DNA from 4 places in the Arthrobacter sp. genome. Region 1 is predicted to be linked to each of the others. Evidence: riboswitches for the same ligand, from Rfam matches in the RefSeq annotation. Region 1 holds a riboswitch; each other region holds the start of a gene.

Region 1 (6,996 bases):
CCCCGGGCTGCACGGTAAGCAGATTCTGTTCCACGATCCGGCTGATGCCGAAGGCCGCTGCGAGGGACAACGTAAAGATGATCGCGTTGTTACCGATTCCGCTTCCCACCACGGTGCGGGCCAGCGGCTGAATGGCCGGCAGGAAAATAATGAACGGAATGGGCCGGAAAACGTTCACCAGCACGTTCAGGACGCTGAACACGGCCCGGTTATCCAGCAGCGCACCCCGGCGGGTGGTGTAGAGGCCCAGTCCGATCAGCAGCCCGCCAATTCCGCCGAACAGCAGGCTCAGGCCCACGATGTACAGCGTTTCACCGACTGCCGTCCACAGCTGCGGCGCCAGGGGAATCAGTTCTTCCATATCAGCTCAGCTCCGTTACTTTGATTCCGTGGCCCACGGACGCGAGTACGCCATCGATCACGTGGTCCGCCCCCTTGAGCGCCAGGGTGAGGTGGCCAAAGGCCCGCCCCGAAATGTCGTTGATGCCGCCGTAGACCAGTTCGAACCCCACACCGGCGCGGCCCAGTTCAAGGAAAACCTCGGCCTGTGAGGCATTTCCGTCCCGGAAGGACAGGGTGACAATCCGCCCTTCGTGCCGGGCTTTCAGGGAAGCCAGCTCATCCGGGGACGGGACGCCCCGAACCACGGTGGAGACGAACTTCTGCGAGGACGGCCGGCGCGGATTCGAGAAGACCTCGAAGACTTCGCCCTGTTCCACGATCCGTCCGCCGTCCATCACCGCCACCCGGGTGGCCAGATTCTGGATGACGTCCATCTCGTGGGTAATGACCACAATGGTGATGCCGAGTTCCCGGTTCACCCGGCGCAGCAGGGACAGCACCTCGTGGGTGGTTTCCGGGTCAAGGGCTGAGGTGGCTTCGTCGGCCAGCAGGATCTTGGGTGACGCGGCCAGCGCCCGGGCAATGCCGACCCGCTGTTTCTGCCCGCCGGAGAGCTGTTCGGGATAGCTCCCCGCCTTATCCGCCAGGCCGACGAAGTCGAGCAGTTCCTCCACGCGGGCAGCGATTTCCGTCTTGCTCCGCCCGGCAACCCGCAGCGGGTACGCGATGTTGCCCCGCACCGTCTTTGAGTTGAAGAGGTTGAACTGCTGGAAAATCATCCCAATGCCCAGCCGCAGCGACTTCAGCTTCCTTTCGGGAACCCCGGAGACCTGCTGCCCGTCCACTGTGATATTCCCCGAAGTACTGGTTTCAAGGGCATTGATGAGCCGGACCAGGGTGGACTTGCCGGCGCCGGAATAGCCGATGATGCCGAAAATCTCCCCCGCCTCGATCTCGAGGTTGATCTCCGTCAACGCGGCGACGGAGGATTCGCCCTTCCGGGCCGGCGGATAGGACTTGGAGACGTTCTGCAGGGAAATGAGGGCCATGAAGGTTCCTTATTTTGGAGACGGGTGTCCCGCCCGGCAGCTGCTGCCGCCGGCCGGGACCCTTCGGTGATGCGTCGGGGCTAGCCCAGGGCTTCGATGTCCTTCTGGACCTTGGCCAGCGAAGTCGACAGGTCCTCGACCGGAACTTTTAGGAACTCGGCGGTGTTGCCGGAGACCTCCTGCACACCGTCCTGGACCGACTGGGTGTTCTGGTAGATCTCCACCAGCTTCAGGTACGTCTCATTGTTTTCCTCGCCGGCCCGGGCCGCGAAAATGTTCACGTACGGGATAGCTGCGGGATCCGAGGGATCATCCTGGGCAATGGCGTCCTCGAACTTCAGCCCTGCGTCGCCCACGAAGTCGTTGTTGATGATGGCGGCGGCAACGTCAGGCAGCGACGTCGGTGTCAGCGACGCTTCCAGCGTGGTGACCTTGACCTTGGACTTGGCTTCCTCGATGTCATCGAGGGTGGAGAACGCGCTGCCGCCGCCGGCAAGGCTCACGAGGCCGGCGGACTGAAGTACCAGCAGACCGCGGGACAGGTTGCTCTCGTCGTTGGGGATGGCCACGGTGGCGCCGGCGGGGATATCTTCCACGGAATCGTACTGCGTGGAGTAGAGGCCCAGCGGATAGATGGCAGTGGAGCCGACAGGTATCAGGTCCTCGCCGCTGGCCACGTTGTAGCGGGCCAGGTACACGATGTGCTGGAACTGGTTCAGGTCCAGCTCTCCCTCGGTCAGCGCGGGGTTGGGAAGCGTGTACTCGCCAAAGTCCACAATTTCGACGTCGATCCCCTCCGCCTTGGCCGCCTCGGTGTAGGTGGCCCAGTACGGATCGCTGGCACCAACGACGCCGATTTTCACCGGGCCGCCCTCGTCCCCGGCAGCCGACCCGCAGGCGGCCATACCGAGGGCAAGGAGGGGTGCTACGGCAACTGCCAGGATTTTCCTGCTGAGTTTCATGGTTCGGTTCTTCTCCTGATGGGTTCGCGGCAAGGCGCGCGAAGAGTGGGGTGGCGCAGGCCGCTCTTAGGGCAGTGCCGGCGCCGTACTTGCCTTGCGGAGGGTCTCCGCCAAGGCCGAATCTTCACCTGGAGCACCCCGCTACGACGAGAGGGTTGCTGTCCAGCCGGCCAGGGCCGATGGCTGGAACTCTTGATTCCGGTCTCACGCTAGGGGCGGGTGCGGGGCCGCGCCAAAACCGGATGACACAGAGCGGCGCACGCCGTCGCGGGAAGACAAAGAGCGACATATAACGTCGCAGAAGGACACAGTGCGATGCCGGTGCTCGTGCCACCGGCCCAGTCAGAGCCTGTTGGGCCAACCCGCCGCGTCGGTAGGATTGTTCTTTCTGCCGGGTACGCACGGCGTGGCAGCTGAGAGTCCAAGGAGGAAGCGTATGGGCACGGTCGAGGATCTCGGCGCGGACGGCATCTGCGCCCTGGCGAAACGTTTCGGACTGGTCCTGGAGCCGGAAAGCGTCCGTTTCAACGAAGCAGGGCTGGACTACCGGGTTGCGTTCGCAACAGCCACAGGCACAGGCACAGGCACAGATGAGCAATGGGTACTGCGGGTCCCCCGTCGCCCGGACGTTGCGGCGAACCAGGACCAGGAACGGGCCATCCTCGATTTTGTCCGGCCCCGGCTGCCTGCGGCCGTCCCGGATTGGAGGATCCAGACCGAGGACCTGATCGCGTACCCGCTGCTGCCCGGGACCCCCGGACTGACCGTGGGGCCCGAGAACCAGACGAACTGGCATTTTGACCCGTCATCGCGGCCCTACCTTCAATCCCTGGCCAAGCTCATCGGATCCCTGCACAGCATGGACGCTGCCGCCGCAGCTGCAGCCGGCATCCCGGCCGAAACCCCGGAAACCGTCCGGCAAAACTGGGCGGACGGCCTCGGCACGGTTGAAGCAGAGTTCCGGATCGCCCCGGACCTGCTGGACGGATGGCGCCGGTGGCTCGACGACGATCACTTCTGGCCGGCGCGGACCGTCCTGACCCACGGTGAGCTATATCCAGCCCACCTGCTGCTCGATGACGAGGACCGCATCGTCTCGGTACTGGACTGGACCACGGCGAAAGTCAGCGACCCGGCGCTGGAATTCATGTACGTGCAGCTCATTTCCCCCGGCTCCCTCCAGGAGGTAGCGACCTGGTACCAGGAGGCAACCGGGCACTCCGAGCCTTATCTGGTGGAACGCTGCGCTGCCCTCATTGCTGCGGGTCCGTTGAACCATGCGCTCTATGCCTTGACCACGGGACTGCCCGAGCACCGTGACGCCGCGGCCGCACAGCTGAAGCCTGCCTAAAACAACACACTCGGCAGCACGATCGAACACAGCCGCCGGACCTGGCGCCGCACCTAACCTCTGCTGAGCCGCGCGTAACCTCTGTTGAACTGGTGGCCGGCCGCGGACGCCTTGGGTATCCTGCCAGCAGTGCAAACTTACTTATTTCCGTGATGCAGAGCGCTCTCTGCCAGCTTGATGCTCCCCTTCGGACCCGTGACGACTCCGTGGCGGGCGGTGATTTTGTGTGCCCGACGCCGGGACTCCTGCGGAGTCCCGAACACCCAGGCCCACACCCTCAAATCCTCCCGGAAGAACAGCTATGCCTGCCCACGAGCCCCAACCAGGACGTTTCCTGCCAATAACCCCACTGAATGACCGCAGTGCGCTGCGCCCGGATTGCGCCAGCTGCTATGCGTTGTGCTGCACGGCCTTCGGGTTCACGAAGTCCGCCGACTTTGCCGTTGACAAGGCTGCTGGAACCCCGTGCCGCAACCTGGCCACTGATTTCTCCTGCACTATCCACGAATCCCTGCGCCCGCGGGGATTCAGCGGCTGTACGGTTTTTGACTGCTTTGGTGCCGGGCAGACCGTTTCCCAGGGCTACTTCCCCGGCGAAAACTGGCACAGCCACCCTGAACGGGCACAGGAGATGTTCGGTGCCTTTGCCTCCGTGCGCCAGCTCCACGAAATGCTCTGGTACCTGGTGGAGGCCGGGTCCCGGACCTTTGACTTGGATACCGCCGGACGGGCGGCCGACCTCAGCACCATGATCAGGAGGACGATAGACCAGGGTCCAGCGGCCCTGCGGGCGCTGGACCTTCCCGCGCTCCACGAGGTAGTCCGGACACTGCTGATGGAGGTCAGTGAGGAGGTGCGTGCCGGCTATTTTGCCGACGAACCGGAAGGAACCGGGAAGGACCTGCTCCCCCAAGCTGACCTTATTGGACGCAATCTGCGATCCGTGCGCCTCTGCGGGGCAGATCTCCGCGGGGCCTATTTGATCGGTTCGGACCTCCGCGGAGCGGATCTCTCCGGAACTGACCTGCTGGGCGCGGACCTGCGCGGCGCACGGCTGGAGGGCGCAGACCTGTCCCGGGCCTTGTACCTAACGCAGCCTCAGGTCAACGCGGCCAGCGGCGACCCGGAGACTCTCCTGCCGCCGGATCTCAGCCGGCCCGGCCACTGGACAGGCGGCTGACACCATCCGCCGCTACGCCGGGTACAGGGCAACGGCTGCGGGATCCAGGGTGAAGAACACTTCCTGTCCCGGCAGCAGTGACAGGCATGCTGCTTCGGCCGGAGCGATATCCGCGGCGAGCTCTCCGGCCCGTACCCGGATCCTGTCGCCGTGCGGTTCCAGCTCGGTGACCGTCACCTTGAGCACGTTTCCGGTGCCGCCCTGGCCCGCTGTGCTGACGGAAGCGGACGCCGGACCTGACACCGCACCAGCCCCGGACGCGCTGTCAGGCTCTGCGAGGCTGACAGACACCGAGGACGGCGAAAAAGCGGCCAGCCATTTGGCGCCGTCCGGATGCGGTCCGGTGGGTCCGTCCGGGCATCCCTGAAGCTCGAACCCGGGGGCCATGAAGCAGTCCCCGCTGCGGGTTCCCGCCACCAGGTTCAGCCCGGCAAGGCTGGCAGTGAACCGGCTGCGGGGCCGCCGAAGAACCTGCGACGGCGGGCCTTCCTCAACGATCCGCCCGTCCTGCATGACCAGGACCCGGTCAGCCAGGGTCAGCGCGTCCAGGACGTCATGGGTGACGATCAGGGCACTGCGGTCCACCAGGACGCGGCTGAGCAGCCGCCGCAGCAGGGGGGCAGCATGTACGTCCAGCGCCGCCATCGGTTCGTCCAGCAGCAGCAGGGACGGTTCTGCGGCCAGCGCCCGCGCCAGGGCGACCCGCTGCGCCTGTCCGCCGGAAAGTTGGGCCGGCTTCCGCGCCGCAAACTCGGCGGCGTCGGTCTGCCCCAGCCAGTGCCGGGCGGCAGCCCTGGCTTGCCTCCGCGGCGTCCCGGAGCTGCGGGGCCCAAAGGCCACGTTCTCCTCGGCGCTGAGGTGCGGAAACAGCAGGGCTTCCTGGGCGAGGAGGGCTGTCCCCCTGAGGTGGGGCGGCAGCCGTTTTCCCTGTTCGACGTCGAAGAGCGTGGTGCCGCCAAGTTCGGCGCGCCCAGCCTGGGGATGGAGCAGCCCCGCGATCAGGGAGACCACTGTGGACTTCCCAGCCCCGTTAGGTCCCAGCAGGGCCACTGTTTCACCGGGAGCCACCTCGAACGCGACGTCGATTCCGCGTTCCGGTAATACGGCCCGCAAATCCAGCCTCATGCCCGCACCGCCCGCTCACTTGGAGCGGTACTGCGGTAGGACAAGCCAACGACGGTCACCGCGACCACCACCAGGACCAGGGAAAGTGCCACCGCGGCGTCGGCGTCGGTTTCCCGCTGCAGATAGATCTCCAGGGGCAGCGTCCGGGTGACACCCTCGAGGCTGCCGGCGAACGCGAGCGTGGCACCGAACTCACCAAGGCACCGGGCGAAGGAGAGCACAGCCCCGGAGGCCAGGCCCGGGAGCACCAGCGGCACGGTGACCCGCCGCAGCACCGTTCCGGGTCCGGCGCCAAGAGTTGCGGCCACGGCTTCGTAGCGGGTTCCCGCGGTCCGGAGCGCCCCTTCGAGGCTCAGCACCAGGAACGGCAGGGCAACAAAGGTCTGGGCGAGGATCACGGCGGCAGTGGAGAACGCTATCTGCACGCCCAGCACCTCCAGTGCTCCACCCAGCAGTCCCTGCCGGCCGAAGGTGTACAGCAGCGCAATGCCGCTGACCACAGGCGGAAGCACCAGCGGCAGCAGGACCAGGGCCCGCACCAGGCGTTTTCCCGGGAACCGCAGCCTGGCCAAGGCCAGGGCCAGGGGCACACCAAGCAGGATGCACAGCAACGTGCTGACTGTTGCTGTCCGCAGGCTCAGTGACAGCGCAGCCAGTGAGGACTCTGAGGTCACCAGCGGGATGAACTCCGCCCAGTCCACCTCGGCGGCAACTGCCACCAGCGGCAGGAGCAGGAATAAGGCCCCCACGCAGGCGGCAGCGGTGACCCAGCGTGGCAGCGCAATCACGCGCCTCCTCCTCTGGCCCCAGCGCCGACGGCGGATGCCGCCGGTTTGCGGCTGCTGACCGGTGAGGATGATGGCTCACTACGGCGCACCGAACCCTGCCTTCCGCAGGACTTCCTGGCCGGCGTCGCTGCGCACGAACCGGATGAACTCATCGGCCAGGTCCGCTTCCCCCGCCTGTGAAAGTCGAACGATCGGGTAG
Region 2 (6,996 bases), on a different contig from region 1:
GTCGCCGGCGAATGCGTCGAGACCAAGGACGGTGCGCACATCTGGGAGGACCATTTCCGCCCCGAGATCATCGACCCGTTTGACGACACCCGGGTGCTGGCCGACGGCGAACACGGCGAGCTGGTTTTCACCTCCCTCACCAAGGAGGCCCTGCCGATCATCCGCTACCGCACACACGACCTCACCCGGCTGCTCCCCGGCACGGCCCGGCCGGGCATGCGCCGGATGGGCCGGATCACCGGCCGCAACGATGACATGATCATCCTCCGCGGCGTGAACGTCTTCCCCAGCCAGATCGAGGAGATCGCCCTGCGCATCCCCGCCCTGAGCCCGCACTTCCAGCTGGAGATCACCCGGCCGGACCGCATGGATGAGCTCACGGTTAAGATCGAGCGCCGCACCGAATCCGGCGCGGAGGAGTGCCTCGCCGCCGCCGCCGAACTCAGGTCCCAGATCAAGATCCACGTTGGCTCCTCCTGCACCATCAGCGTGGTGGAACCCGGTTCCCTGGCCCGCTCCAGCGGCAAGCTGCGCCGGATCTACGACCTGCGCAAAAAGACGGAAACCCCGTCCTAGCCACACGTCCGGTTGGCCGGTTTGGTCCGGCCAACCGAACGTTCATGGGAAAATATTCAGATGCCTAAGTCTCCGAGCCCCGCTGCTCCTCCGCCCGCCGGCAACGGCACCCGCCGGGGACGGCCGGGCTATGACCAGCAATCCGTGCTGAACATCGCCGTCGACGTCTTTAACCGGCACGGGTATGAGGCCACGTCCATGGGCATCCTCGCGGAGAACCTCGGGATCACCAAGTCCGCTATCTACCACCATGTGCCGTCCAAGGGGGACCTGCTCCGGCTGGCTCTGGAGAACGCCCTGGGCGGGCTGGAGGGGGTCTTTGACGATCCCCGCGCCTCGACCGGGCCCGCCGATGCCCGGCTGGAATTCGTGCTCCGCGGAACCATTCAGGTCCTGGCTGAACGCCTGCCGTTCGTGACCCTGCTGCTCCGTCTGCGCGGCAACACCGAGATCGAGCGGGATGCCCTCAAGCGGCGCCGCGAATTCGACCGCCGGGTCGCCCAGCTGGTGGAAGCCGCCCAGTCCGAGGGCTCGATGCGCAGCGACATTGATCCGCGCACCACCACCCGGCTGCTCTTTGGCACCATCAACTCGATCGTGGAGTGGTACAAGCCCGGTGGGCCCATCGGTGCGGCCAAGCTGGCCGACGACGTCATTTCCATGGCGTTCGACGGCCTGCACAAAAAGGCCTGACCGCTTCCTCCCGTCGAAGGCCTTCCCGCCTCAAGACTTCCCCACCCGCTGGACCTGCTGGCTTTTAGACGCAGAGAAGTTTTAGAGGCAGTGAAGCCCGCCTGGATTTCCAGGCGGGCTTCACTGTTCTGCGGGAAGTTAGGCGCGTTCCTTTTCCACCAGGGTCAGGACGTCATAGGTCGCGACGATCTCATCGTTCTGGTTGTGCAGGACGGCGTCCCAGGCCACCTCGCCGTACTCATCCGTCTCGCGCGGGGTGATGCGCTTGGCGGTCAGCGTGACGCGGATGGAATCGCCGGACGCCACCGGAGTGATGAAGCGCAGGTTCTCCAGGCCGTAGTTGGCCAGCACCGGTCCCGGAGCCGGTTCAACGAACAGCCCGGCGCCCCAGGACAGCAGCAGGTAGCCGTGGGCCACGATGCCGGGGAAGAACGGATTGGCTTCCGCAGCTTCCTGGTTGGTGTGGGCGTAGAAGGTGTCCCCCGTGGTGTTCGCGAAGGCGGTGATGTCCTCCAGCGTGACTTCACGCAGCTCCGAGGCCATGGCGTCGCCGATCTTCAGCGTGGCCAGGTCCTTGCGGAACGGGTGGGTCGCGTCGAAGTTCTGGTCTGCACCGGTGTGCCAGACGCCGGTGATCGCGGTCAGCATGTTCGGGGAGCCCTGGATCGCGGTGCGCTGCATGTGGTGCTTGACGGCACGGATGCCGCCCAGCTCCTCACCGCCGCCGGCGCGGCCGGGACCGCCGTGGACCAGGTGCGGCACGGGCGAGCCGTGTCCGGTGGAGGACCGGGCATCCTCGCGGTTGAGTACATGCACACGGCCGTGGTGGCCGGCGATGCCGATGGCCAGCTCGCGGACGGTCTGCGGATCGTTGCTGCAGACCGTAGCCACCAGCGAGCCGCCGCCAAGGGCTGCCAGGCGGACGGCGTCGGCCGTGTCTTCGTAGCCGATGACCGAGGACACCGGCCCGAAGGCCTCCACCGAGTGCAGCGCCTCTGCCTCGGCGTCGTCCCAGGTCAGCAGGATCGGGGCCATAAAGGCACCGTCTGCGGCCACTCCGCGGCTGCCATCCAGCTGGACGGTTTCGGGTGCGTCCAGGGTGCCATACGCGATCCGCGCACCGCTGGCCAGCAGTGCCTCGACGGAGGAGCGGACCCCGTCGCGCTGTTCGGTGGAGGCCAGGGCACCCATGGTGACGCCCTCTGCACGAGGGTCGCCCAGGACAACGCGCTGCTCGATCCGCTGGGCAGCGGCGGCAACGACGTCGTTCACCAGTGCCTTGGGGACGATTGCGCGGCGGATGCTGGTGCACTTCTGGCCGGCCTTGACGGTCATTTCGGTGACCAGGGACTTCACGTAGGCGTCGAACTCCGGGGTGCCGGGAACGGCGTCGGGGCCCAGGATCGAGGCGTTCAGCGAGTCGGTTTCGCTGGTGAAGCGGACGCCGCCTTCCACCACGTTGGAGTGGGACTTCAGCTTGTTGGCGGTCGACGCCGATCCGGTGAAGGAGACCATGTCCCGGTAGTCCAGGTGGTCCAGCAGGTCGCGGGCGGAGCCGGAGATCAGCTGCAGCGATCCCGCCGGAAGGATGCCGGATTCGATCATCAGGCGGACGGCGGCCTCGGTGAGGTAGCCGGTGGGGGTGGCGGGCTTGACGATGGTCGGCACGCCGGCCAGGAAGGCCGGGGCGAATTTCTCCAGCATGCCCCAGACCGGGAAGTTGAAAGCATTGATCTGCACGGCGACACCGGGAATGGAGGTGTAGATGTGCTCACCGATGAAGGAGCCATCCTTGGACAGGACTTCCGCGGTGCCGTCGATGGCCACGGTGGCGTTGGGCAGTTCGCGCCGGCCCTTCGACCCGAAGGTGAAGAGCACGCCGATGCCGCCGTCGATGTCCACCAGGGAATCGATTTTGGTGGCACCTGTGCGGGCGGAGATTTCATAGAGTTCCGGCCGGCGGCCGTTGAGGTACTGCGCCAGTTCCTTGAGCTTCAGGGCACGCTGGTGGAAGGTGAGGCCGGCCAGCCCGCGGTGGCCCACGGTGCGTCCGTGCTCGACGGCGGCGGCGGTGTCCAGCCCGTCGGTGCTGACCAGGGCCAGGAGTTCGCCGGTGCTGGCATCACGGACTTCGGCCGGGCTGGCAGCCGCCAGGCTGCCGCTCTCCGGGGTCCACCATTCGTCCTGGACGAAACTGGGGACGACTTGCACGTCTATGGCGGTTGAGGTCATCTTCGACGGACCCTTTCGATACTGGACGTTGGTTTCGGATCGCCCGGGAGGCCCCCGCCGTCCCGGCTGGAGCCGGGTGCGCACGCGGATAACTGACCGGACGGTCGGTAATCAATCCAGCCTACATGAGAGTGCGCTGGAGCACACCACCGGGGTATCCCCGGAGCTCGAAACAGCGAACGACGGCGGCACCCCCTCTCCAGGGGACACCGCCGTCGTTGATCGCAGCAGCACCGGGGCCGCGGCTCCGCAGGACGCGGTGCCGGGGCGCTGGTTACTTCTTAGACGTAACTACTTCATGTGCGGAACAACCACGGCACGGCCGCTGAGCTCGCCCGATTCCAGCTTCCGGTAGGCCTCGAGGGCGTTATCCATGCTGTAGAGCTCCACCTCGGGCTTGATCTGCCCGGCGCGGTACATCGCCACCACTTCATGCAGGTCTTCGATGGTGCCCCAGTAGGTGTTGGTCGTGGTCGACTCGTACGGGGTGGTGAAGAAGCTCCATTCGTACGATCCGCCGGCGATGCCAACCACAGTGAACCGGGACTGCGGTGCCATCGATGCGGCTGCAGTCTTGATGGTCGGAGAAACCCCGACGAAGTCGAACGCAGCATCCACGCCGCGCCCGCCGGTGATCTCCCGGATGCGTTCCACCTGGCCCTCGCCGCCGGGAACCACGATGGCCCCGGCAGCTTCGGCCTTCTGCATGGCCTCTTCCTTCATGTCAGTGGCAATCACGGTGGCGCCGGTGAGCGCCTTCAGGATCTGCACAGCCATCTGGCCCAACCCGCCGAGGCCGATCACCAGGGCGTATTTGCCGCCCCCAGCCAGGTTCGGCAGGGAGTTCTTGATGGCGTGATACGGCGTCAGCGCTGCATCGGAAAGCGGCGCAGCGGCGACGGGATCGGCGTCGCCCAGCGGGACCAGGTTCCGGACCGGGACCACTACATATTCAGCCATGCCGCCGTCGCGGCCCAGCCCCATGCCCAGGTAAGGGATCTCGGCGGCGTTCTCGCAGTAGGTGTCCTGTCCGCGGGAGCAGGCCTTGCAATGCCCGCAGCCCACCGGGCCGTAGACCAGGTAGGCGCCGCCGACCTCTACGCCGCTGACACCTTCCCCGAGTTCCTCGACCCAGCCGGAGTTCTCATGGCCCAGGACGAACGCGGGCGGAATCGACCCCGGCGAGCCTTCGGAAAAATCCTTATAGATTGCGACGTCGGAGTGGCAGGCACCGGCGCCTGCCACCTTCAGCAGGACCTCGCCCGGGCCCGGCTTCGGCTTTTCGACCTCCGTCAGGGACGGGAAAGTCTGCCACTTCTCAAATACAACTGCACGCATAATGCCTTCTTCTTTGAATCGGTGAGGCGAATTTTCGTCGCCATCCCCACTATATGCATAAACATCTAGTGGAGTCACAGTGGCCCTTCCCGGCGGGAGCGGAGGCTGCTAGGGTAAGCAGTGCTTCACGAGATGTGGCCTCCGCACCCGGCACCACCGGGCAGGAAAAGCTCCGACTGGCCTCACACCAACCCCATTGTTCGGCGGGTGGTTCGGATGACGAAGCGGCCCGCACCAACCGTTGCGGGCAAGGACAACCCATCAAAGGACAAACACTGTGGCTTACTCCAGTGACTCCCGCGTCCGTGTTCCCCCGGGCCGCACGGCGCCGGCACCCGCCCGCACCCCTTCCGGCCCCCAGAGCGGATACGACGACTGGATTGACGTGGAAGTGCACGCCGACCCAGAGCTCGACGTCATCGCCCTGGTGCTCGACGGCGCCCAACAGCTCGTGTGGCACCCGGACGTGGCGCGGGTGGCGCTCGCACTGGCTTCCGCGGCCGACTCCGCACAGTGGTGCCCGCGGCACTCGATGCTGCTGGTACCGGGTGGTTTCCAAAGCCCCGCAGGCAGCTCTTTTTTCTGCTTGGCCACTCTGGAGCGCCCGCACCGGTGCAGCGGGAAACCACTTCCGGCTGAGGCCGGGCTTCCCATGCCGCAGTAGCGGCTTCAGTCCAGCAGCCGGGCCCGGAGCCGGGCGAGGGTGTCCTCCCCGGTTCCGGCCGTACGCAGGTACGTTTCGGCATCGAGCACCCCCAGCACGTCCCGCAGTTCCTGCCGCGCGCCGGCATTTCGTATGGCGAGCTCGGCGTCGCTGAGGGGATGTTCACGCGGCTGCCGCTGGAGCCGGTGCCACTCGTTGATTCCCGCGGCGGCCTGCTGGTAGTCCCGCCAGATCTCCTCCTCCGCTGCTCCGGCGAGCTGCAGCAGGAGCAGGGTGACCAGGCCCGTGCGGTCCCGCCCCGCGGAACAGTGAATAACGACGCCGCCGGGAGGCGCATCCGCGAGGGTCCGGGCAATCGCGGCGAACTTCTCCGGCCAGCGGTGCAGGTTTTCGGGGTAGAACCGCGGTGAGTTCAGGTACGGGCCGGTCAGTGCGGTGAATTCCGGGTCGGCGGCTTCCTGGGTGGGCCGGTTCAGGAACCGGATGCCGGCAACTGCCGACGGCGGCACCACCGGATCGGTATCCCGCCGGCCGATTTCGGAGTCGTTGCGCAGGTCCACCACGGTGCGGACACCGGCGTCGTACGCCTGCTCCCAGCCGCGTGCCGTGATCCATTCGGCCCGGCCCATCCGGTAGATCCGGCCGGGCTGGAGCCTGCGTCCGCGCGCGACGGCGATCCCGCCGAGGTCGCGGGCGTTGACCGCGCCGTCCCAGTCCACCGTTCCGTTGCTGCCGCTGTTCATTGCCCCAGCCTAGGCGCAGGACATTTCGGGGAGGCCCGTGCCTCACGCAGGGACGGCGTTCCGTTCGGCGTGTGACGATCCAGCGCTGAGTGGGGACACCGTCGAGGCCTCACGGGCCGCGACGCCAATCGGTAACCTCGGGATAGGCGGAGAATCCGGCCGCCAGGTAGGTGGATACGGCGCCGGTGTTAGAGCTCTCTGCGCAGACAATGGCGCTCGATGAGCCCATCTCGCGAAGCGATGCCGCGGCCGCCCGCGTCATGATTGTGCCGTATCCGCGGCCGCGGTGCTCTTGATGCACCCCCATCGGCTCGATGAGGCCGGGACGCCCGGCGCCAGCAGACCATACCGTGGCGACGGCGACTGCACGACTGTCGTCATGGAGCGAGAGGATGCGCACGGCTTCGAAACATGGTCCCTCCGCTGCTGCCCGCCATCCAGCTACGAATTTGCGCAGCCGCTCGTCCGGCATCGGCGTTCCACGAAAAGCCGACCAGTGAACAGACACCCACTCATCAGTGCAACCTGGTTCGATGGTCTCGATCCGGTGACCGGCAACCTCGACAGTCGCTGCCAGATTACGCTGGAGCGGTGTCCACGGCTCGTCGGGTGACCACCCCTCCTTCGCGAGTTGCCCGGAGAGAGCTGACGCGCCGCGCGCCTCGATGGTTGCGCTTCCTGCATCGAGGACACCAGCGGCCGGCTCACCGACGTCCGCGGCGATGCGGACAGCGAGAGACTCGTCCTGGT
Region 3 (6,996 bases), on a different contig from region 1:
GGGGCTGGAGACCCTGGACATCAGGGTGGCCCGACACGGGCAGAACAGTCGTGAGGTGATCCGGTTCCTGACCAGTCATCCGGCCGTGGCAGCGGTTCACCATCCGTCGGTGCCGGGCCATCCTCAAGCCGAGCTCGCGATCCGGGACTTCCCGCAGGGGGCCGGGAGCGTGTTTTCGTTCGACCTCGCTGCAGACCCCGGGCAGGTGGGTCCATTCATTGACCGGCTGCGGTTGTTCAAGCTGGTGGCCAATGTGGGCGACACCCGGTCGCTGGTGGCACACCCGGCAGCGATGACGCACTGCCGACTGAGCCGTGAGCAGCGCGCCGCCGCCGGCCTCACGGAGACCACCATCAGGCTCTCAGTGGGGCTGGAAGCCGCGGCGGACCTCGTCGCGGATCTGGCCCAGGCACTGGCCCCGCTGACCGGAGCCACTTGCCGGGCGGCAGCGGTCCCTACCGCAGCGGTTTCCGCGGGAACGGGGATCTGAGATGGCACGGTTCGCAGGATTCAACACCACCGCTATCCACGCCGGACAGGAACCGGATCCGCTGACCGGAGCGGTCATCCCGCCGATTTACCAGACCTCCACCTTTGTGCAGGACGGGATCAATGTGCTGCGTGCCGGGCATGAGTACAGCCGCGGCTCCAACCCCACCCGCAACGGGTTCGAAACCCAGCTGGCAGCCTTGGAGCGCGGCACGGCCGCGTTCGCTTTCGCCTCCGGGCTGGCCGCCGAGGATGCGCTGCTGCGAGCGCTGCTTCGGCCGGGTGACCACATAGTTCTTGGCGGGGACGGCTACGGTGGCACGAACCGCCTGATTAACTCTCTGCTGGCCCCCTGGGGCATAGCGAATACGGCCGTGGATATCACCGATCTGGCAGCGGTAGCGGCCGCGGTCCAGCCGGGATCCACGGCAATTCTGTGGGTAGAGACGCCGTCGAATCCGCTGCTGGCCATCGCGGATCTGGCCGGTTGGGCGAAGGTGGCGCACGAGGCCGGGGCTTTGCTGGTGGTGGACAACACCTTCGCCTCCCCCTACCTGCAGCGGCCGCTGGAGTGGGGCGCGGACGTGGTGGTGCACTCGACCACGAAGTACATCGGCGGACACTCGGATGTCCTCGGCGGGGCGGTGGTTGTGGCGGACCGTTCCTTCCGCGGGCGGGAGTTGGCGGAGACGGTCGGCAACCAGCAGTTCGCCGGCGGCGCGGTCGCTGGGCCGCAGGACTGCTATCTGGCCGCCCGCGGCCTGAAGACCCTTGGCCTGCGCATGGAGCGGCACAACTCTAACGCCCAGGCTCTCGCGGAATGGCTCCGGGACCAGCCCGGCGTCGCCGAGGTCCTCTATCCTGGACTGCCCGAGCACCCGGGGCACGCCCTGGCGGCACGGCAAATGTCAGGCTTCGGTGGGATCGTTTCGGTTCGCTTCACCGGCGGAGAGAGCGCCGCACGGGCCTTCGCCGAATCCACGCGGCTGTTCGCACTGTCGGTGAGTTTGGGTGGGGTGGAATCGCTGATCTGCTACTGCTCGGAAATGACACACGCTTCAGTGCGCGGAACTGAGCTTGCTGTACCGGTCGACCTGGTCCGGCTCTCGGTGGGGGTGGAGGACCTGGCGGATCTGCAGGAAGACTTGGCGGGCGCACTGGAACGGGCCCAGGGACTCCGCAAAGGTGCCGCAGCGCTCAGCAGGTGATGCAGCCGCGCATAGGGACCTGCTCCTGCAGCCAGATTCGGAGCGTTGTGATGGACCGGAACCCCGAAATTTCCGGGTTCCGGTCCATCACAGCCGGTTACGGGCGCTGAAGCCCTGCGGCGTGGATTACTTCCAGAGGCGCTTGGACGCTATTTCCGCGCCTTGGCCCAGTGCTTCCAGCTTGGCGACGGCGATCTGCGGGTGGACTCGCCCGCCGAGCCCGCAGTCCGTGGAGGCGATCACGGCTTCCCGGCCCACCAGGCCGGTGAATCGTTCGATCCGGTCCGCCACCAGCTCGGGGTGCTCCACGACATTCGTGGCGTGCGAAACGACGCCCGGAATGATGACCTTGCCTTCGGGCAGCTTGGTGTCCTCCCAGACGCGCCATTCGTGCTCGTGCCGGGCATTGGCTGCCTCGAACGAGTAGGCGCCCGCGTTGACCTGCAGCACCGAGCCGATGATGTCCTTGAAGGGGATGTCGGTGGTGTGCGGGCCGTGCCAGGAACCCCAGCAGACGTGCAGCCGGATCTGTTCCTGGGGCAGATCCCGCAAAGCCCAGTTGGTGGCCTCAACGCGCAGTTGGATGAACTTCAGGTAGTCCTCCAGCGACGGCTCAGGGTTGATCTGGTCCCAGCTCTCGGCCAGCGACGGGTCGTCCAACTGGACGGTCAGTCCGGCGTCGATGATCGCCTTGTACTCCTCACGCATTGCGTCGGCGCAAGCGTAGAGCAGTTCCTCGTCACTCTGGTAGTAGTCGTTGGCGATGCGCGCGCAGGACCCCGGGGAGAGCGACGCGACGAAGCCTTCGGCCAGTCCGGCGGCGTCCAATCCCTTCTTCAGGTTGGTGATGTCCGAGGCGACCAACTCTTGGCCGGTATAGGTCAACGGGCCAGCGACCTTGGGCTGCTTGACCGACTTCCGGTGCGCCAGGACACCCGAAGACGGGTCGGTGTAGGCGTCGTTGAACTTCACCCGGTCGCGGCGGTCGGTGAACGTGGTCAGCACAATGTTGCCCGGGGAGGAGCGGTGGACCTGGTCGTCCGCCCAGCGGTCCACATCGGTGGCCTGCAGCCCGCCCAGCCGGGCGAACGAATAGTTCCACCAGGCCCCGTAGTCCACCGATGAGGACATCGTGTGGCCGTACTCGCCGTCGTTGGCGATGTCCACTCCGAGGTTTTTTTGGCGTTCGACGATGTCTATCACTGACGCCTCGAGCAGGCCGAGGAACTCCTCCGTGAGGCCGCCGGCTTCCTTTGCCTCGTTCGCCGCGAGCAGTTCCGGTGTTCGGGGCAGGGATCCGGCGTGGGTGACACGGATGCGGTCAGTATTCAGGGGCATGGGAATGGTCCTTTCCATCGGTCCTGGCAGTAGCACCACTACCGTTGCGAACCGCCGTGAGACGGTCCCGGGGTTGGTTGCTGCGGCGTCATCGATCCAGGTCTCTCGGCCGCTCGGGATGGGAGCTCTCATCAAACAACGGGGGCTCCTGCATGTGCAAATTGTGTCCTGCCAGTAGGTGTTTCAGGAGTTCGCCGTGATCACCGGCCTCTGCCCGGACGCACCAGCCGGTATTTCCTTGGTGAAGGCCAGATGCTTGACGGTTTCCGGATCAGCCGAGGGATCGAATCCGGGGCTGTAACCGGTGGCCAAGTAGAGGTTTTGCGCTTCCGGTTGACGCGAGCCGGTCGTCAGGTAGACCCGGCGGTAGCCACGGCGCCCGGCCTCCGCCTCGAGCTCGGTCAGCACCTGGCGAGCCAGACCCCGGCGCCGGTGACCTGGATGGGTCCAGATGCGCTTGAACTCCGCGGTCTGCTCGTCATAGCGGCGGAAGGCGCCGCCGGCTACAGACTCCCCGTCCTCCTGCAGGATCAGCAGTGCGCCATGCGGGGGTGCGAACTCCACCGCCGGGTAGCGGCGCATCTCCTGACCGGCACCGCCGAAGATGCTGCCGTATCGGCGGTCGTATTCCGCGGTCAGCCCATCGACCAGTGGCTGCACCCGAGGGTCCTCCAACGGCAGATAGAGCAGCTCTGCAAAGGCCCCTCGGGGCGGAGGAAGGGTCATCAAAATCCTTTCGGTTCAGACTAGCGAGGAGTGCAGCTGATTGATGGCGGCGGCCAGCCGTGCACCGGAGGTGTCCCCCGGAGCTAAGGACATTGCCGCCAGGTCGGTGAGGATCAGCCGTGCCAGCGCATCGCTCTCGCGGAACGGCGCGGCGTTGCTGTTCGGCCGGGCGAAGGCCCCGCTGCCCCAGCCCGAGGTCGCGGGGCCGACGGCGTAAAGGCCCGTTCGGGTGCCGCCGTCTGCACCGACGAGCCGTGCGGAGGAATCCACTAACAGCTTCCCGGTGCTGGGATCCGACGGCGAACCGCCTGTGCGCTCCTCGCAGCCGAGGCCGGACTTATGGAGCGTCAGCAGCAGAGGATTCGCCGAGCCTTCCACAGTGGGCCTGGGCAGCCGGGCTTCGATGAGGGCGGTCGCTCTCACTGTATGGGGAACCTGCGGGGAGGATGCCGTGAACAGGCCGAGCTTTTCGTCAGTGCCCACCTCCAGCGCAGGGCCAAGGAATAAGAGGTAGCCTGCCTCGTGCAGCGCCAGCAGTTCGCGCAGCCGGCGGGCCGGCGGGCCGGAGTCCACGTAGCTGAAGAAACCGTGCCACCAGCCGCTGACCAGCGGGCGCGAGGCAGGCGTGAGTACTTCCGCTGGAACCAGGCGGCCCAGTTCGGAGTACACGCGCAGCAACGCCAGGAACAGGCCAAGCGTTTCTGAGTTTGCCCCGCCGTCGCGCAGCCTGAGGTCTTCGCGGATGTGCGCGGAAACCATACTTTGCACTTCCGCAGGCCCAGCGAAAGCCACCCCGGCCAGCGGATGGTCAAGGTCCTCGAACTCCAGCCGGTCCCCCGCCGCGGGGACGGCTTGGTCCACCAAGGCCCGTCTCTCATCCGAATACCAGGCGGCGGCGTCGAAACGGACCACAAATTCGGACCACGGCAGAGCCACCCGCTCCGGATGCCCGGTGAACAGCTCCTGGTAATAGCCAAACGCGGCATCCTTGGCCAGCAGCGGCCAGAGATGCTGCCGAAAATCCAACTCGCCGTGCGCCTCTTGCAGCGCGGCGACGGTGCCTGCGGTCAGGTACCGCGGCGGACGGGCCGGTTCTCCGCGCAGTTCAGTACTGATTTTGGAACGGTACGGCACCCCGCGGCGGGAACCTGCCCACAGCCGTGGTTCGTTCCCGGACGGGATGTAGCGCAGGGAGCCCCCGGGCGCATCAACGAATTGGCCGCCGCTGCCTTCCATCAGCTGCACCACCAGGTCGATGAAGGCCAGTCCCATGCCGGAGACGATCACCTTCTGTCCCGGGCGCAAGGCAGAAAAATCGACATCGTTGGTATAGGCCGGCGGGGTGTGGAAGAGGTTGTGCCTGGCCGCAAAGCCGGCATAGCCAGCGGATTGCGGGTCGGGTACCGAATCCGTGTGCCCTATGGCAACCACAACGACGTCGGCAGGCAGCGCTGCCCCCGAGGCCAGCCGCACCACGTAACCGCTGTCCTCGGCGGAAACCTCCACGGCCTGGTCCCGGTGCACGGTGACCGGAACCTGCTGACCCAGTGCCTGTACCGTGCGTCGGAAGAACCATTCGAGGTACAGACTCTGCAGCCGGCGGGTCGGGAACGTCATCGGGCGAAGGCCGGCAAGCTGGCGCGCCAGATCTGCGTCCGGAACCTGCGCGTCCGTGATGCTGCCGTCCGCCACACCGCTGGCCCATTGGAGTAGACCGGGCCCCACTGTGGGCGGACCGGCGCACTCCACCGAGTCGTCGGTGAACATGGTGACATCGGCGGCCCTGGAATTGAGCTTCAGCAGCGGACTTTGGTCCTGCCGCCAAATCCGACCGGAGCCGGGTTGGTGCGGCTCCACCACGTGAACAGCCAGCGGGCCGTCAAAGAGCCGCGGCCGGTTGGCGGCCAGCCGTTCCAGGATCAGGGCCGCCCGCGGACCGCCGCCGACAAAGACGATTCTCTTGCGGCCGCCGCCCAACGTTCGGCCTGGCGTGCTGTCAATCGGCATGGCGCTCCTTCCCGGGCAGCGGTCGGGCCCGCGGTCTCGCCCATCCTAGGAGCATCCTCGGGGCCCCGTGGTGCTTGGGTAACCGGCCTTCACCGGCGGAAATAATGCGCAATGCGAGGACATTCAGGGCCTTGGCAGGTACCGCGGTGAAGCCAATGCGTCGCCGGTTTACTCTGCACGACACCGGCCTTGGGGACTCCGCCGGAGTTGTTCTAGATTCAGCCAACCTTCTGGTTTTCCGGATAGGGAACGAAGCCTCCTGCACCGTGCAGGACAGGCCTCAAAACATGAAGGAGGTGGGCGTATGAGTTCCGCCGCACCCAAAATCCAGACCGGCCAGGAGCCGGCATCGCCGAACGACGCCGTGCCTCCGGTTCCGAGACCTGAGGCTGCCAGCTCCGGTAGTTCCCGTGGCTCCGGTGGTTCCGGCGGCGGCCGTCCACCGTCCAACGGAGCCGGCACAGGCACAGCCTTGGACTACTCCGGCTATCCGGTGGTGGCAGCACGTCATCCGTGGCGCTGGGCCGGGACGGGACTGGTGGCCGTCGGCGTCGCCGCGATCCTGTGGTCGCTCCTGACGAATCCGCGCTGGGAATGGGACGTGGTGGCCCAGTGGTTTACCGCCGCGTCGGTGCTCCGCGGCTTAGGGGAGACCCTGAAGCTGACGGCCATCGCCGGCAGTCTCGGCTTTGTCCTGGGCTTCATCCTGGCGCTGATGCGGCTGTCCTCCTCACGGCTGCTGGCCTCCGTGTCCTGGACCTTCTCCTGGATCTTCCGGTCCACCCCGCTGCTGGTACAGCTGCTGCTTTGGTACAACCTCGGGTACCTGTACGAAAAGGTGTCGCTGGGGATCCCGTTCACGGACGTTCGCTTCTTCGAGTTGCAGACCACCACGCTGATCAGCCAGTTCGCTGCAGCCGTCCTGGGGCTAACCCTGAACCAGGCCGCCTATTCGGCGGAGATCATCCGCGGCGGCATCCTTGCCGTGGACCAGGGCCAGCTTGAGGCGGCCGCGGCGCTGGGCATCCCGGCCTGGCGCCGGTCCACCCGGATCGTGCTGCCGCAGGCCATGCGCTCGATCCTTCCCACTGCCTTCAACGAGATCATTGGCCTGGTCAAGGGCACCTCGATTGTCTACGTCCTGGCCTATTCCGACTTGTTCTACACGGTGCAGGTCATTTACAACCGCACCCAGCAGGTGCTGCCGCTCCTGCTGGTGGCCACCCTC
Region 4 (6,996 bases), on a different contig from region 1:
GCCGTTCATGGCCTGTTGGAAGCTCATGGCCATCCCGGCGCTGAGCGGCAGCAGGACGGCCAGCAGCCAGTCCCCCGGATCCGAAGTGCCGGAAATCTTCGGACTCACTGCCCAGGCAACGGCCGCAATGGTCAGGACGGCTCCGACCACACGCATCAGCGTCACCGCTTTTTTCCCGCCCGGGCCGATGCCCATCCGGTCCACGACCAGCCCGGTCAGGGTCTGTCCGGCCACGGTGGCCACGGTGAAGACGGCGACGCCGAGGATCGCGATGGTGAGGGTCTGGGTGAGGACGAACCAGGCGCCGATGACGCCGGCCAGCAGGTAGACCGGCGGGAACCGGCGTTCACGCACCGCGGGCAGGATCTGGGCAAACCCGGCCCGTCCGCGCGGCAGCGCCGCGCTGACCACAATCATCACGGTTAGCCCCACCCCGAAGCTGACCAGGGCGGCGGCCACGCTGTCATCCAGGGCTGTCCCCAGCGCCCCGTTCACGCGGGACTGGGCGGGGATGGCCGTTCCGGCCAGCAGGGCTAGGGGAAGGCCGACGGCGGCGGGAACGCGTAAGGACTGAGGCACCGTTAAACATTACGCCCCAAGCGCGGGTCCGGAGTCCACGGTTGTTGCCCGGCGGGGTCGGGGTGGGCGGCGTGCAGGGGTGGCCGGCGTTTTCCGGCAGAATGGGTCCATGAGTTCAACCGATCCCCAAGACCTCCCCATCCGTGATGACATGATCCGCCTTGGCCAGGCGCTAAAGCTGGCCAACCTGGCCGAAGACGGCATCGATGCCAAGGAGCTGATCGAGAACGGAATGGTCAAGGTTAACGGCGAGATTGAGGAACGCCGGGGCCGCCAGCTCCATCCGGGTGACACCGTTGAGGTGAACGGGCAGGCAGTCCGGGTCGTTTCCGGGGGCTAACTAACGCCGGCCCAGAACTGTGTGCGTCAGGAACTCCTTGACGTGCCCCAGCTCCTGCATGCTGATGCTGTGCCCCATGCCGGCGTAGAGGACCTTCGTCAGCTTCGTGTACCCGTTGAGCCACCCGTGCGTGTACTCGACCCTGGCTTCGTCGATAACCGGATCCGCCTGGTCACGGCCCCAGAAGAACGGCACCTTCAGTTCTGCCAGTTCCTCGTCGTGGAAAAAGGCATTGCCTTCGGCCGGGACCACAAACCCTGAGAGACCGACGACGGCGGCAAACTCCGCCGGCCGGTGCCGCAGGAGGGTGCTGGCCACGGCCATGCCCATCGAGAAGCCGAGCAGGGTCACGCTGCTGTGCTGGTCCTTGATGCTGTCCAGCCAGTCCGAGACGTCCTGCACAGCGGAGACAACCCGGTCCACGGAGTAGTCCGGCTCATTCATCAGCGGGAACCAGGTGTATCCGGGACCCAGGGCCACCGGTGCGCGGACCGACGCGACCGTGAACTCGTCCGGCAGGTACCCGGCCAGGCCCATGAGGTCTTCCTCATTGGCCAGGTAGCCGTGGAAAAGAACCAGCAGCGGAGTCCCGGCCCGCTCCTCCTCGGGCTTCGAGAACAGCACAACCGGATTCCAAGGAGTGTTTTCAGTCATGAATTCCATTCTGGCATGCGCCGATGCCAACCTACGGTCGCGTAGCCAGGCTTCGGCCAGCAATCATGGTCTAGTGACCGAAAATCTCCAGAACCCCTTGAAGAACCCTGACCCGGAAACCAGCACCAGCAATCCGATACCCGATACGAAGACCGCTCCACCGGAGGGCCACCCGGACCATCCGTTCAACCGCTACGTCGCACTCGGTGACTCCTTCACCGAAGGCATCGGCGACCCGGATCCGGAGAGCCCCGGCGGTCACCGTGGATGGGCCGACCGGGTTGCCGAAGAGCTGGCCCATGGCCACGAAGACTTTGCGTACGCCAACCTGGCCATCCGCGGCCGGCTCCTGAACCAGATCATCAACGAACAGCTCCAGCCCGCCATCGATCTGAAGCCGGATCTGGTCACCATCTGCGCCGGCGGCAACGACGTCATCCGGCCCGGCGGCGATCCGGACCGGCTCGCCGAAAAAATGGACGGCACCGTGGCCACTCTCCGTGAAACCGGCGCGACAGTGGTGCTCTTCACCGGACCGGACATCGGGGCGACGCCGGTGCTGGGCAGCGTACGAGGCCGGGTCGCCATCTACAACGAAAACCTGCGCACCGTCGCGGCCCGCCATGATGCTGTGATTGCCGACATGTGGGCCCTGCGCGAACTCAGCAACCCCCAGATGTGGGCCCCTGACCGGCTGCACTTTTCACCGCTCGGACACCACACGATTGCTGCCGCGGTGCTGGACACCCTCGGCGTTCCGCACTCCCTGGAACCACAGGCGGTTAAGGAACTGGCTGCCAAGAACTGGCGGACCGCCCGCTCCGAAGACCTGGTTTGGGCCCGGGAATACCTGGTTCCGTGGGTGGTCCGGCGCGTACGAAAGCGGTCCTCAGGCGACGGAGTTTCGGCCAAACGCCCGGATGCCGGCCCGTTTTTCGGTTCCGGGATGCCGCAGGGTTCGGGCGAAGGCGCCGGCGCACTGGACGAGGCCTAAGCCGGTCCCGGCCGGGACCGCGCCCGGCCGGGATCGCCCAGGGGTTAGGCGAAAAAGCCCTGTTCCAGGAGGCCGGAGAGCTGCAGCACATCGGTGAGGAACCCGTCGTGGCCGATCGGCGCGCTGATCAGGTGCACCTGATTCTGCCCCGGCAGGGCTGCAGCCAGTTCATGGGACTGCTCCGGGAAATACAGCCGGTCGCTGTCGACCGCGGCCACGAGGAATTCCGCTTCCGTGCCGGACAGGGCCTCGGCCAGACTGCCACGCCCGCGGGCGACGTCGTGGCTCATCAGCGCCTCAGTGAGGATGACATAGCTGTTGGCGTCGAACCTCCCGGAGAGCTTCTGTGCCTGATGATCCAGGTAGCTTTCCACCTGGTACCGTCCGCGCCGTGCCGGAAGCGGCGATCCGAGGGGATCCTCCCCCGGCTGCGGTGTCCGACCGAACCGGTACTGCAGTTCAGGTTCTGACCGGTAGGTGATGTGCGCGATCCGCCGGGCCAGTCCGAGGCCTCCCGTCGGTGCCCGGCCGTTGTAATAGTCGCCGCCGTTGAAATCAGGATCCAGCCGGATCGCTGCCACCTGCGCCTGGGCGAAGGCAATCTGTTCCCCGGTGCTGGCCGCGGTCGCTGCGATCACTGCGCAGCGGGCCACCCGCCCGGGTTCGGTGACAGCCCATTCCAGGGCGCGCGCCCCGCCCAGTGATCCGCCGAGCACAGTGTGCCAGCGGCGGATGCCCAGCAGGTCGGCCAGCCTGGCTTCGGCGCGCACCGAGTCCCGGATGGTGACAAACGGGAAGCGGGATCCCCAGGGCAGGCCGTCCGGATCTGCCGATGCCGGGCCCGTGGAGCCGTAACAGCCGCCGACCATATTGATCGAGACCACAAAAAAGCGGTTGGTGTCCACGGTCCGGCCCGGGCCGACAAGTCCGTCCCACCAGCCCGGTTCGTCCGTGTCTCCCTGGGCGACATGGGTACTTCCGGTCAGGGCGTGCGGGATCAGCACGGCGTTGGAGGCGTCGCGGTTCAGCCGGCCCCAGGTTTCATACCCCAGGACCACGTCCGGCAGGATGCCGCCGGTCTCCAGTTCCAGGGTGCCGATCGAGGCGCACTGCAGCACCCCGTCGATGGTGCTGACGGGGTGCTGCGGTGCGGGTGGATATGTTGTCACGGGAATGCGTCAGGCTCCCTTGGCGGCGCGGAAACCGGCGTCGAGGTCCGCGATGATGTCATCCAGGTGCTCCAGACCGACCGAAAGCCGCACCAGGCCCGGGCTGACGCCGGCCGCTGCCTGCGCTTCGGCGCCCAGCTGGCTGTGGGTGGTCGACGCCGGATGAATCACCAGCGAACGGACGTCACCAACGTTCGCCACGTGTGAATGCAGTTCCAGGGCGTCCACGAAGCGTTTGCCTGCTTCGACGCCGCCGGCGATTTCGAAGGACACAATGGCGCCGGTGCCGCGGGGCCCGTACTTGCGTCCTCGTTCGTACCACGGGCTCGACTCAAGGCCTGCGTACGCAACCGAGACGACGTCGTCGTGACCTTCCAGCCAGGTGGCGACGGCGACAGCGTTCTCTACGTGCCGTTCCACACGCAGGCTCAGGGTTTCCAGCCCCTGGGCCAGGAGGAAGGCGCTGAACGGCGAGAGTGCCGCACCGAGGTCGCGCAGCAGCTGCACGCGGGCCTTGAGGATGTACGCCAGGTTCGCACCGAGTGCTCCGTTGGCGCCGAGGTCCCGGGCGTAGACCAAGCCGTTGTAGCTTTCATCCGGGGTGTTGAAGCCCGGGAACTTCTCCGGGTCGGCGCCGAAGTCGAAGTTGCCCGAATCCACGATCACGCCGGCGATTGTGGTGCCGTGGCCGCCGAGGTACTTGGTAGCCGAATGCACCACGATGTCCGCGCCCCATTCAATGGGACGGATCAGGTACGGCGTGGCCAGGGTGTTGTCCACGATCAACGGGACGCCGGCCTCGTGCGCGACGGCGGAAATACCCTCAATGTCCAGGACGTCCTGGCGCGGATTGGAGACGACCTCGCCGAAGAACGCCTTGGTATTGGGCTGGACCGCTGCGCGCCACTGCTCCAAGTTGTCCGGATCAGCCACGAATGTGACTGTGATGCCGAATTTCTTCAGGGTGTGCTTGAAGAGGTTGTAGGTTCCGCCGTACAGGCTGGGGCTGGCCACGATGTGGTCCCCTGCCTCGGCGATGTTGAGGATGGCGTAGGTCTCGGCTGCCTGGCCCGAGGCCAGCAGCAGTGCCCCGAGCCCGCCCTCCAGTGACGCGATGCGGTTCTCCACCGCTTCCTGGGTGGGGTTTCCGATCCGCGTATAGATAGGTGCAAGTTCAGCCAGGGCGAAACGGTTGGCAGCTGCTTCCGCACTGGGGAATACGAAGGACGAGGTCTGGTAGATAGGCAGGGCACGGGCGCCGGTGACGGCGTCGGGCTCCTGTCCTGCGTGGATCTGGCGGGTTTCGAACGACCAGTTGGCAGACATGTTGCTCCCTTTTTGACCAGGGGCCCCACAGGAACCGATGCCGGAAGTACTCCGGATACAGACGTGTGGCCCGCGCTTGCCGTGACATCCTTTTGATGCCCAGCCAGGTCTTCACCCGGGGCACCCCACCGCGGTTGGAGGGTTGCCGGCCAGCAAGCCGGGGCTATCTGCTGGCGCTCATGACCTGTACCCATAGAACCAACGGACACTCAGTTGCGCAACCCATATGACGCAGCGTGAATTCATTTAGTTCCCCTAACAGGTTCCACTTTTGAGCTGCTTAGGCTGGCCTTAGTCGAGACACAGGTCACAACGTGTCAAGATATTCGCATGCGCCTGGATCACGTTTCTTACGCCTGCGAATCCGACGGCCTGCTGGCCACCACGGAACGCATTGCTGCTGCCCTCGGGACCGAATATGTCAAGGGCGGGGTTCACCCCCGTTTTGGCACCCGCAATATGATCCTGCCCCTGGCTAACCACCAGTACATCGAGGTGGTTGAAGTCCTGAACCACCCGGCTTCTGACAAAGCACCCTTCGGCCAGGCCGTGCGTGCCCGGTCCGAAGCCGGCGGCGGTTGGATGGGCTGGTGTGTCGAGGTCAATGACCTGGCTCCCTTCGAAGAACGGCTTGGCCGTGCTTCGGTTCCGGGAAACCGGAAGTTCCCCGACGGCCAGGAGCTGACCTGGCGGCAGATCGGCATCAACGGCCTGATCGCCGACCCGCAGGTTCCCTACATGCTGCGCTGGGATGAGGACAAAGCGGATCTCCATCCGTCCCGTGCCCTCTCCGGGACCGTGTCCTTGGAGTCCCTGACCATTGCCGGCTCTGCCGCGCGGGTCACGGAATGGCTGGGTATGCCGGTCGAGGAGCCGCTGGAATCCGTGGATGTCACCTGGGTTTCCCCGAAGGGCACCCCGGGCATTATGTCCGTTTCCTTCGGGACGCCTTCCGGCCTCGTCGAGATCTAAAAACCTCGTCCCGGAGGGATATCCCTCCGCTTCGGGACTCCCCTGCCACATCGGGTCAATCCTGCGCGGGCGTTTCCCTCCCCTTGGGGACTCCCCTGCCACATCAGGACAGCTGCGGGTGGACGGACTGGATTTACCAGTCCGTCCACCCTTTTGCTGTCTATTTCGGCTGACCGGGACGGCGTCGATTTCGACAAAGGTGTTGGCGAGGGCCGAGCTGCCGCCCGGTCGGGCGGTCGTGGGCCGGGCGTGTGCTGGGCCGGTTGGGTCGAGTCGGGTTGGGCCGGATCGGGTCGGACGTTTCGAGGCCTTCAACGTATCTCCGCGTTGCCCGGGTCTGTGGCGCGGGCGGCGCTTGCCCGGATCTGTAGTTTGGTCCTGACAGGGATTGTCGGGGCTGGGATGGTCCGGACATCGCGCCGGGTATTGACGCAGAACGGCGCCGGTCTGAGTGTTGGCTGGCGCACTGCTCGGTTCAGTTCGGCGATTCATTCAGGGTGCTGGCTTTGTTTAGGGTGGCGGCTCGTTCGGGGCGGCGCATCTCAGGAGGGTTCCGGCGGATGCTTCGGCACGCCTGTCCCCACCGTTCTTCCGCCCGCACCCTCCCTCTGGAAACCCCTGCCGTTATGCAACCTTTGTTCCCTCCGTTTTGGTAAAATCCTCCCGCTTTGTGACGTTGTTTCCCTCCGTTCTGGGAAAGTCCGCCCACTCCGTGCACCACGCCCCTCCGTTCTGGGAAAATCCGCCCACTCCGTGCACCACGCCCCTCCGTTCTGGGAAAGTCCGCCCACTCCGTGCACCACGCCCCTCCGTTTTGGGAAAGTCCGCCCACTCCGTGCACCACGCCCCTCCGTTTTGGGAAAATCTGCCCACTCCGTGCACCACGCCCCTCCGTTCTGGGAAAATCCTCCCGTTTTGTGACGTTGTTTCCCTCCGTTTTGGGAAAATCCAGCCGTTATGGG

The links. A riboswitch is a leader RNA that binds a small molecule or an ion and turns the genes downstream of it on or off. The one in region 1 is predicted to bind S-adenosylmethionine.
Region 2: linked by a shared signal. The riboswitch ahead of RTN46_RS08725 (hypothetical protein) and the one ahead of RTN46_RS10640 (MetQ/NlpA family ABC transporter substrate-binding protein) in region 1 are both predicted to bind S-adenosylmethionine.
Region 3: linked by a shared signal. The riboswitch ahead of RTN46_RS14595 (cobalamin-independent methionine synthase II family protein) and the one ahead of RTN46_RS10640 (MetQ/NlpA family ABC transporter substrate-binding protein) in region 1 are both predicted to bind S-adenosylmethionine.
Region 4: linked by a shared signal. The riboswitch ahead of RTN46_RS10240 (bifunctional o-acetylhomoserine/o-acetylserine sulfhydrylase) and the one ahead of RTN46_RS10640 (MetQ/NlpA family ABC transporter substrate-binding protein) in region 1 are both predicted to bind S-adenosylmethionine.

The regions. Positions count from the first base shown of each region.
Region 1 covers NZ_DALZXY010000052.1:16,445-23,440, reverse strand. Annotated here, with positions in the region: gene RTN46_RS10650 (ABC transporter permease subunit) at 1-361, opposite strand, end outside; gene RTN46_RS10645 (methionine ABC transporter ATP-binding protein) at 363-1,391, opposite strand; gene RTN46_RS10640 (MetQ/NlpA family ABC transporter substrate-binding protein) at 1,472-2,353, opposite strand; SAM riboswitch class IV at 2,434-2,551, opposite strand; gene RTN46_RS10635 (macrolide 2'-phosphotransferase) at 2,790-3,704, shown strand; gene RTN46_RS10630 (pentapeptide repeat-containing protein) at 4,006-4,884, shown strand; gene RTN46_RS10625 (ABC transporter ATP-binding protein) at 4,897-6,009, opposite strand; gene RTN46_RS10620 (ABC transporter permease) at 6,006-6,797, opposite strand; gene modA (molybdate ABC transporter substrate-binding protein) at 6,876-6,996, opposite strand, start outside.
Region 2 covers NZ_DALZXY010000037.1:21,449-28,444, reverse strand. Annotated here, with positions in the region: gene paaK (phenylacetate--CoA ligase PaaK) at 1-576, shown strand, start outside; gene RTN46_RS08740 (TetR/AcrR family transcriptional regulator) at 637-1,269, shown strand; gene paaZ (phenylacetic acid degradation bifunctional protein PaaZ) at 1,408-3,501, opposite strand; gene RTN46_RS08730 (NAD(P)-dependent alcohol dehydrogenase) at 3,793-4,839, opposite strand; SAM riboswitch class IV at 4,963-5,099, shown strand; gene RTN46_RS08725 (hypothetical protein) at 5,117-5,503, shown strand; gene RTN46_RS08720 (tyrosine-protein phosphatase) at 5,509-6,246, opposite strand; gene RTN46_RS08715 (GNAT family N-acetyltransferase) at 6,356-6,996, opposite strand, start outside.
Region 3 covers NZ_DALZXY010000098.1:3,661-10,656, reverse strand. Annotated here, with positions in the region: gene RTN46_RS14605 (PLP-dependent transferase) at 1-490, shown strand, start outside; gene RTN46_RS14600 (cystathionine gamma-synthase) at 492-1,697, shown strand; gene RTN46_RS14595 (cobalamin-independent methionine synthase II family protein) at 1,824-3,035, opposite strand; SAM riboswitch class I at 3,047-3,160, opposite strand; gene RTN46_RS14590 (GNAT family N-acetyltransferase) at 3,219-3,761, opposite strand; gene RTN46_RS14585 (FAD/NAD(P)-binding protein) at 3,777-5,768, opposite strand; gene RTN46_RS14580 (amino acid ABC transporter permease) at 6,073-6,996, shown strand, end outside.
Region 4 covers NZ_DALZXY010000049.1:4,458-11,453, forward strand. Annotated here, with positions in the region: gene RTN46_RS10215 (DMT family transporter) at 1-579, opposite strand, end outside; gene RTN46_RS10220 (RNA-binding S4 domain-containing protein) at 689-919, shown strand; gene RTN46_RS10225 (alpha/beta hydrolase-fold protein) at 920-1,573, opposite strand; gene RTN46_RS10230 (SGNH/GDSL hydrolase family protein) at 1,647-2,567, shown strand; gene RTN46_RS10235 (homoserine O-acetyltransferase) at 2,612-3,736, opposite strand; gene RTN46_RS10240 (bifunctional o-acetylhomoserine/o-acetylserine sulfhydrylase) at 3,746-5,062, opposite strand; SAM riboswitch class IV at 5,130-5,247, opposite strand; gene RTN46_RS10245 (VOC family protein) at 5,393-6,034, shown strand.